DNA from 3 places in the Streptomyces bikiniensis genome. Region 3 is predicted to be linked to each of the others. Evidence: riboswitches for the same ligand, from Rfam matches in the RefSeq annotation. Region 3 holds a riboswitch; each other region holds the start of a gene.
The links. Region 3 has a riboswitch for cyclic di-AMP ahead of OO47_RS03250 (M23 family metallopeptidase). Riboswitches for the same ligand answer to the same signal wherever they lie in the genome.
Positions count from the first base shown of each region.

Region 1: another riboswitch for cyclic di-AMP. It lies ahead of OO47_RS28110 (M23 family metallopeptidase); the one in region 3 lies ahead of OO47_RS03250 (M23 family metallopeptidase).
Region 2: another riboswitch for cyclic di-AMP. It lies ahead of OO47_RS29235 (LysM peptidoglycan-binding domain-containing protein); the one in region 3 lies ahead of OO47_RS03250 (M23 family metallopeptidase).

Region 1 is NZ_JNXJ01000047.1:864-3,052, reverse strand. Features, by position in the region: gene OO47_RS28115 (M16 family metallopeptidase) at 1-740, shown strand, start outside; cyclic di-AMP (ydaO/yuaA leader) riboswitch at 998-1,160, shown strand; gene OO47_RS28110 (M23 family metallopeptidase) at 1,174-1,944, shown strand; gene OO47_RS28105 (GntR family transcriptional regulator) at 2,146-2,189, shown strand, end outside.
Region 2 is NZ_JNXJ01000052.1:20,262-22,450, forward strand. Features, by position in the region: gene OO47_RS35640 (transglycosylase family protein) at 1-409, shown strand, start outside; cyclic di-AMP (ydaO/yuaA leader) riboswitch at 668-841, shown strand; gene OO47_RS29235 (LysM peptidoglycan-binding domain-containing protein) at 845-1,570, shown strand; gene eno (phosphopyruvate hydratase) at 1,895-2,189, shown strand, end outside.
Region 3 is NZ_JNXJ01000003.1:205,127-207,315, forward strand. Features, by position in the region: gene OO47_RS03245 (PP2C family protein-serine/threonine phosphatase) at 1-354, shown strand, start outside; cyclic di-AMP (ydaO/yuaA leader) riboswitch at 619-765, shown strand; gene OO47_RS03250 (M23 family metallopeptidase) at 777-1,907, shown strand; gene OO47_RS03255 (aldo/keto reductase) at 1,994-2,189, shown strand, end outside.

The sequences.
Region 1 (2,189 bases), on a different contig from region 3:
ACCTGACCGGCGTCGACCTGGAGAAGGTCCTCGCGGAGACCCTGGGCGCCTGGACCGGTGAGCCGGGCGAGCCGCTGCCGATGCCGCCGATCACCGCCGACGACACCGGCCGGGTCGTCATCGTGGACCGCCCCGGCGCCGTCCAGACCCAGCTCCTCATCGGTCGGATCGGCCCCGACCGGCACGCCCGCGTCTGGCCGGCCCAGGTCCTCGGCACGTACTGCCTCGGCGGCACCCTGACCTCGCGTCTGGACCGGGTCCTGCGCGAGGAGAAGGGCTACACGTACGGCGTGCGGGCCTTCGGGCAGGTGCTCCGCTCGGACGCCGGGGGGAACGGCGCGGCGATGCTCGCCATCAGCGGCTCCGTCGACACCCCCAACACGGGCCCCGCCCTGGACGACCTGTGGAAGGTGCTGCGCACCCTGGCCGCCGAGGGGCTCACGGACGCCGAGCGGGAGACCGCCGTGCAGAACCTGGTGGGGGTGGCGCCGCTCAAGTACGAGACGGCCGCCTCCGTGGCCGGGACGCTCGCCGACCAGGTGGAGCAGCACCTCCCGGACGACTTCCAGGCCCAGCTGTACGCGCGCCTGGCCGAGACCGGCACCGTCGAGGCGACCGCGGCCGTGGTCAGCGCCTTCCCGGTGGACCGGCTCGTCACGGTCCTGGTGGGCGACGCGGCGCAGATCGCGGAGCCGGTGCGGGCGCTCGGCATCGGTGAAGTGACCGTCGTCACCGGCTGACAGGACGGGCGGACGAACGGACGAGCGGACGGAGGGCCCCGGCGTGACGGAAGGTCAGGGCCCTTCGCCCGTCCGTGCGAGTCCCGTGCGGGGGTCGCGCGGAAACCCTCCGGCGAATTGTCCGGATTGAAAGCAAGCGTGATCATCTGCCCTGTGGCATGCCTTACAAAAGACCATGTTCGGTTGGTGATCGACTGGGGCTCCGCATAGCGTCGGTGCGGCTGTTCGCCAGTTGCACCCGCCGCGCCCGCGGCACCGGACAGTCATCGCCGAGTCCCCGTCAGGCGCGAGCCTGGGGAGCCGGGGACCCACGCAGTCCCTGGGGTGAATCGGACGCCTTCGCCTCGTGCGGAGGGGCCCGTAGGAGACCTTCCTGCTCCGAACCCGTCAGCTAACCCGGTAGGCGAGAAGGAAGGAAAGGAACAACGTCTTCATGGCGTTCACCCGTGCCACCGGGAAGCATCGTGGTTCGAGCCGGATGGCGCGCCGTGGCGCGGGCATCGCCGGCGCGGCGACCCTCGCCACCACCGGCGTCATCGGAACCCTCGCCTCCCCGGCGCTCGCCGCCGACACGGACAACCGCTCCCCCGAGGACACCGGGCTCACCAAGGTGATCACCGAGGACTCCCTCGTCGACCGGCTCAACGCCCAGGCCGACGCCCAGGACCGCGAGGCCTTCGAGGCCCTCGCCGAGCAGAAGGCCCGCGCCGAGGCGAAGCGCAAGGCCGAGGCCCGCGCCAAGGAGATCCGCGAGGAGAGGGCCCGCGCCGCCCGCGAGGCCGAGCGCCGCCGCCTGAACTCCTTCCAGCTCCCCATCGCCGGCTCGTACGTCTCCACCGGCTACAGGACCGGCGGCTCGCTCTGGTCCTCCGGCAGCCACTCCGGCGTCGACTTCCACGCCGCCTACGGCAGCCGGGTCGTCTCCGTCGGCTCCGGCACCGTCGTCGAGGCCGGCTGGGGCGGCGCGTACGGCAACAACATCGTCATCCGGATGCACGACGGCACGTACACCCAGTACGGTCACCTCTCCTCCATCGGGGTGTACGTCGGCCAGACCGTCGAGCCGGGCCAGCAGATCGGCATCTCGGGTTCGACCGGCAACTCGACCGGGCCGCACCTCCACTTCGAGGCGCGCACGGGCGCCGACTACGGCTCCGACATCAACCCGATCTCCTACCTCCGCGCCCGCGGCGTCACCGTCTGACCCGCCCCACCGCCCCACTCGCGTCGCAAAAGCCCCGGCTCGTGCTGAGCCGGGGCTTTTCGCCGTCCCCTCGTCCGCCGAAAGGCGGCCAGGGATTCCATGGGGCATCGGAAATTCCGGCATGCTGCAATAGAGTCGCGGATCAGGCGCAGAACAGGCGCCGCTCGAATTGTCTCGCGCGGACCAAGGCGGAGGTCGGACATGCGCATTCCCGCGCATTCGGTATGCACGGCGATCCGGGACGA
Region 2 (2,189 bases), on a different contig from region 3:
CGGTACGCCTGTTACGCCCGGTATTCCGGGAGGTGAGGGAGCGTCGGTCGCGCCCGGCACGGGCAAGCACCGGGGCGAGGCCGCTCCGGAAGAAACCGGCAACCCGGACACTTCCGCCGAATCCGGCCGACATGCCTCAGGTAAGGGTGAGTCGCCCGAAGAAACCGAATCGACCCCCGTCGCCGACGAAGCGAATGATTCGGACGTAACGGACAGTCAGGGCTCTTCGGGTGAATACGTCGTGCGACCGGGTGACAGCCTTTCGGGTATCGCCCAGGCGAACGAACTCCCCGGAGGCTGGTCCGCCCTCTACGACGCCAACAAACGGACCGTGGGCATCGATCCGGACCTCATCCTCCCTGGTCAGAACCTTGATCTGACGCCGGGTTCGGTCTCGACGGCCGGGTAGTTCGTGGGCGTATGTCCGGTTCCGGACGAGTGAGACATGGGTCTCTTTGTCCCAACTGGCGTGTCGCGCCCGCAAACTCCGCTTCCGTCGTCTCTCACCTGCGCAAACAGTCCCCTCCGAAGGGCAAGAAGAGGCGAAATTCGTCATATGAGCCTCTTTGAACTTCGGAGGGTTCTGTGTCTACGGTCGTCACCGCTCGCCACCGCGGGCCCCGTCGACCGAAACGCCGAATCCTGCCGTCGGCCGATGGGAACAGTCGTCGCGCAAGCGCCGGAGGCAGGAGCGGGGGACCCAAGGTAAGCGCCGGGCCCGGCCGTCGAGACAGACGGCCGACGACCGGCTTGGGGTGAAGCCGCGTGCTAGGACACGCGGCCGGGCAACTCTTCGGCCCGAACCCGACAGCTCACCTCGCAGGCGTCGGTGAGGAGAATTCCCATGCTGTTTTCCGTCAAGGGCAAACACCGCCGTCCCTCCAGGGCCACCCAGCTCGCCGCGCTCGTCGGCGTCACCGGTGTCGCCGTCGCCGCCCCGCTGATGACCGCGGGCACCGCCTCGGCCGCCACGGCCTCCGAGTGGGACCGCGTCGCCCAGTGCGAGTCCGGCGGCAACTGGTCGATCAACACCGGCAACGGCTACTACGGCGGCCTCCAGTTCTCGGCCTCCACCTGGGCCGCGTACGGCGGCACCGCCTACGCCTCCACCGCCGACCAGGCCTCCAAGTCGCAGCAGATCGCCGTCGCCGAGAAGGTCCTCGCGGGCCAGGGCAAGGGCGCCTGGCCGAGCTGCGGCGTGGGCCTCTCCGGCGCCTCCTACGACGGCGGCGCCGCCGAGAGCGCGCAGCAGGAGCAGCCGAAGCGGCAGCCGGAGCAGAAGAAGCAGCGCACGGCCGAGCAGCCGACCACCCGCAGCGAGCAGCGCCAGGCCCCGAAGCAGGAGCGCCAGGCCGCTCCGAAGGGCACCCAGAAGACCGTCACCACCCCGACCGGCAAGACGGTCAAGAAGGGTGACGGCGAGTACGAGGTCGTGGCCGGCGACACCCTCAGCAAGATCGCCCAGGCGCAGGGCGTCAAGGGCGGCTGGGCCCAGCTCTTCGAGCTCAACGAGGACGTCGTCGAGAACGCCGACCTGATCTACCCGGGCCAGCAGCTCCACCTGAAGTGAGCCCGGCGGGTCGCGTGAGTCCGGCGGCTCACGCGCCCCCGAAGACCCTCCCGCGGTGACCCACCCCGGCCCGGCGCGCCCGTCCCCCGTGCGCGCCGGACCGGGGTTCCGCCTTTCACCGGGGCCTCCCGAGGCCCACCTGATGACTACCGTCCAGTAGATCCGGGGCCCTTCGCCCCCCTATGCGTGCCCTTGGGTCCTTTTTCGTCCCAGGGGGCGGGCGCCCGGCCGGTCGGAGCCTCCGGGGCGGTTAGGCTCTTGCCGCAAGGCCAAGCGACCCTGCACCGACCTTGCGTCACATCCCGCGTCACATCCCAGAAGGAGATGCTCGTGCCGTCCATCGACGTCGTCGTAGCCCGGGAAATCCTGGACTCCCGAGGCAACCCCACGGTCGAGGTCGAGGTCGGCCTCGACGACGGCAGCACCGGCCGTGCTGCCGTTCCGTCCGGCGCCTCCACCGGTGCGTTCGAGGCCCTTGAGCTCCGCGACGGTGACCCCAACCGCTACCAGGGCAAGGGCGTCGAGAAGGCCGTCCTCGCCGTCATCGAGCAGATCGGCCCGGAGCTCGTCGGCTACGACGCCACCGAGCAGCGCCTGATCGACCAGGCCATGTTCGACC
Region 3 (2,189 bases):
CCGAGCCGGCCCGCGCTGCCCCTCGGCATGGGGGACCTCGCGTCGTGGCCGGACCGGGCCGAGGCCCGGCCGTACCCGCCGGGCACGACGCTGCTCTTCTACACGGACGGCCTCTCGGAGGCGCGGAACGCGCAGGGCGTCTTCTACGACCCGGCGGAGCGGCTGGCCGGGCGGGTCTTCCCCGGGCCCGAGGAGATGCTCGACGCGCTCGTGGACGACGTACGGCTCCACACGGGCGGCGGGGCGACGGACGACATGGCGCTGCTCGCGCTCAACCGCCCGACGGCGGGGCAGCCGGAGCGGCGCCGCACGATGTCGGTGGTGCCGCCCGGCGGGCCCGGGTCCCGGCGCTGACCGGCCCCTCGCCTCTCCCCGACCGCCCGGCGGGCCCCGTCACCAGGGGTAGTCGAGAGGTCTCCCTGCGATAACAATTGATGCACCGTCAGGAATCGGGGGTTTCGCCGTTTCCGGATCCGTCCTTGCTGAAGGGGGGTCAAGTCTGACCATTCCCTCTCAATTCAATGAACGATCAAGAGGAGCGGCTTGGAATCGGGACCCCCTGTCTATTAACGTTCGATAACGCAGCGCGGTCGTCCCAGCCGTCGCAAGAGACGGCACCGTGCGCACGCGCCGAATCCCGAAAGGGAACCGGGGAACCACCATTTGGGGTGAATCGAGCCCTTCGCACTCGTGCGTCCGGGCCCGTAGGAGACCTTCCTGCTCCGAACCCGTCAGCTAACCCGGTAGGCGAGAAGGAAGGAAAGGAGCGCGCCTCCGTGGCGTCCAACACCCCTGCCCCCGAAGCTCCCTTCGATGCCTTCGGCGGCGGTGCGGCCCCCTCCGCCCCGGGTACCGAGTGGAACCCCACCGAGGATTCCCTCCGCGCCCAGAACCGCTCCGGCGGCCGGCACCGGGTCGTCAAGCAGCGCTCCAACTTCGCCCGCTCCTCCACCGTCCTCGGCGTCGGCGTCATCGCCGCCGTCGGCGCGGGCGGCCTCGCCACCGCGCAGGAGAAGCCCCCGGTCGCCATATCGCTCCCGGACCTCCCCGACCTGAACCTGCCCGACGCCCACGACCTCCCCGGCGTCGGCGCCCTCCTCCCCGAGGAGGAGCCGGAGGCGGTCCCCGCGGACCGCGCCAACCCGAACCCGCTGACCTCCGCCACGTACACCACCGAGGCCGACGAGCGGGCCGCGCGCACCGGTCAGGTCACGCAGGCGAGCCTGACGACGGCGGACGCCCCGAGCACCGCCGACGCGGGCGAGGCCCTGCGCGCCCGCATCCTCCAGCAGGCCGAGCAGCAGCAGGCCTCCGCCGACGCCGCCGAGAAGGCCGCGGCGGAGAAGGCGGCCGCCGAGAAGGCCGCCGCCGAGGCCCGGGCCAAGGCCGACGCCGCCGAGAAGGCCGCCGCCGAGGCGAAGGCGAAGGCCGAGGCGGAGGCCAAGGCCAAGGCGGAGGCGGAAGCCAGGGCGAAGGCCGAGGCCGAGCGCCTCGCCAAGCTCGCCGCCAGCTACTCGATGCCCCTCTCCTCGTACTCCCTCACCGCCACCTACATGCAGTCCGGCTCGATGTGGTCCTCCGGCCACCACACGGGCCTCGACTTCGCCGCCCCCACCGGCACCCCGCTCAAGGCGGTCCACGGCGCGACGGTCAAGTCGGCGGGCTGGTCCGGCTCCTACGGCTACCGGATCGTCCTGGAGCTGGAGGACGGCACCGAGGTCTGGTACTGCCACCTCTCCTCCATGACGGTCTCCGCCGGCCAGACCGTGGGCACCGGCGAGACGATCGGCCGCGTCGGCGCCACCGGCAACGTCTCCGGCGCCCACCTCCACCTGGAGGTCCACCCCGGCGGCGGCGACGGCGTCGACCCGGCGGCCTGGCTGCGCTCCAAGGGCCTGACGGTCTGACCCCTCCCCGGACTCCCGGGAACCCCCTTCCCGGATTCCCGGAAGCACGCGGAATAGGCCCGGCGACGGGGACCGTTGACCACCCCATGACCTCTCTCCGTATGCTGGGCACGTCCGACCTGCACGTCTTCCCGCTCGCCCTCGGCGGCAACGTCTTCGGCTGGACCGCCGACGAGGCGCAGTCCTTCGCCGTCCTCGACGCCTACGCCGCCGCCGGCGGCAACTTCGTCGACTCCGCCGACGTCTACTCGGCCTGGGCCGAGGGCAACGAGGGCGGCGAGT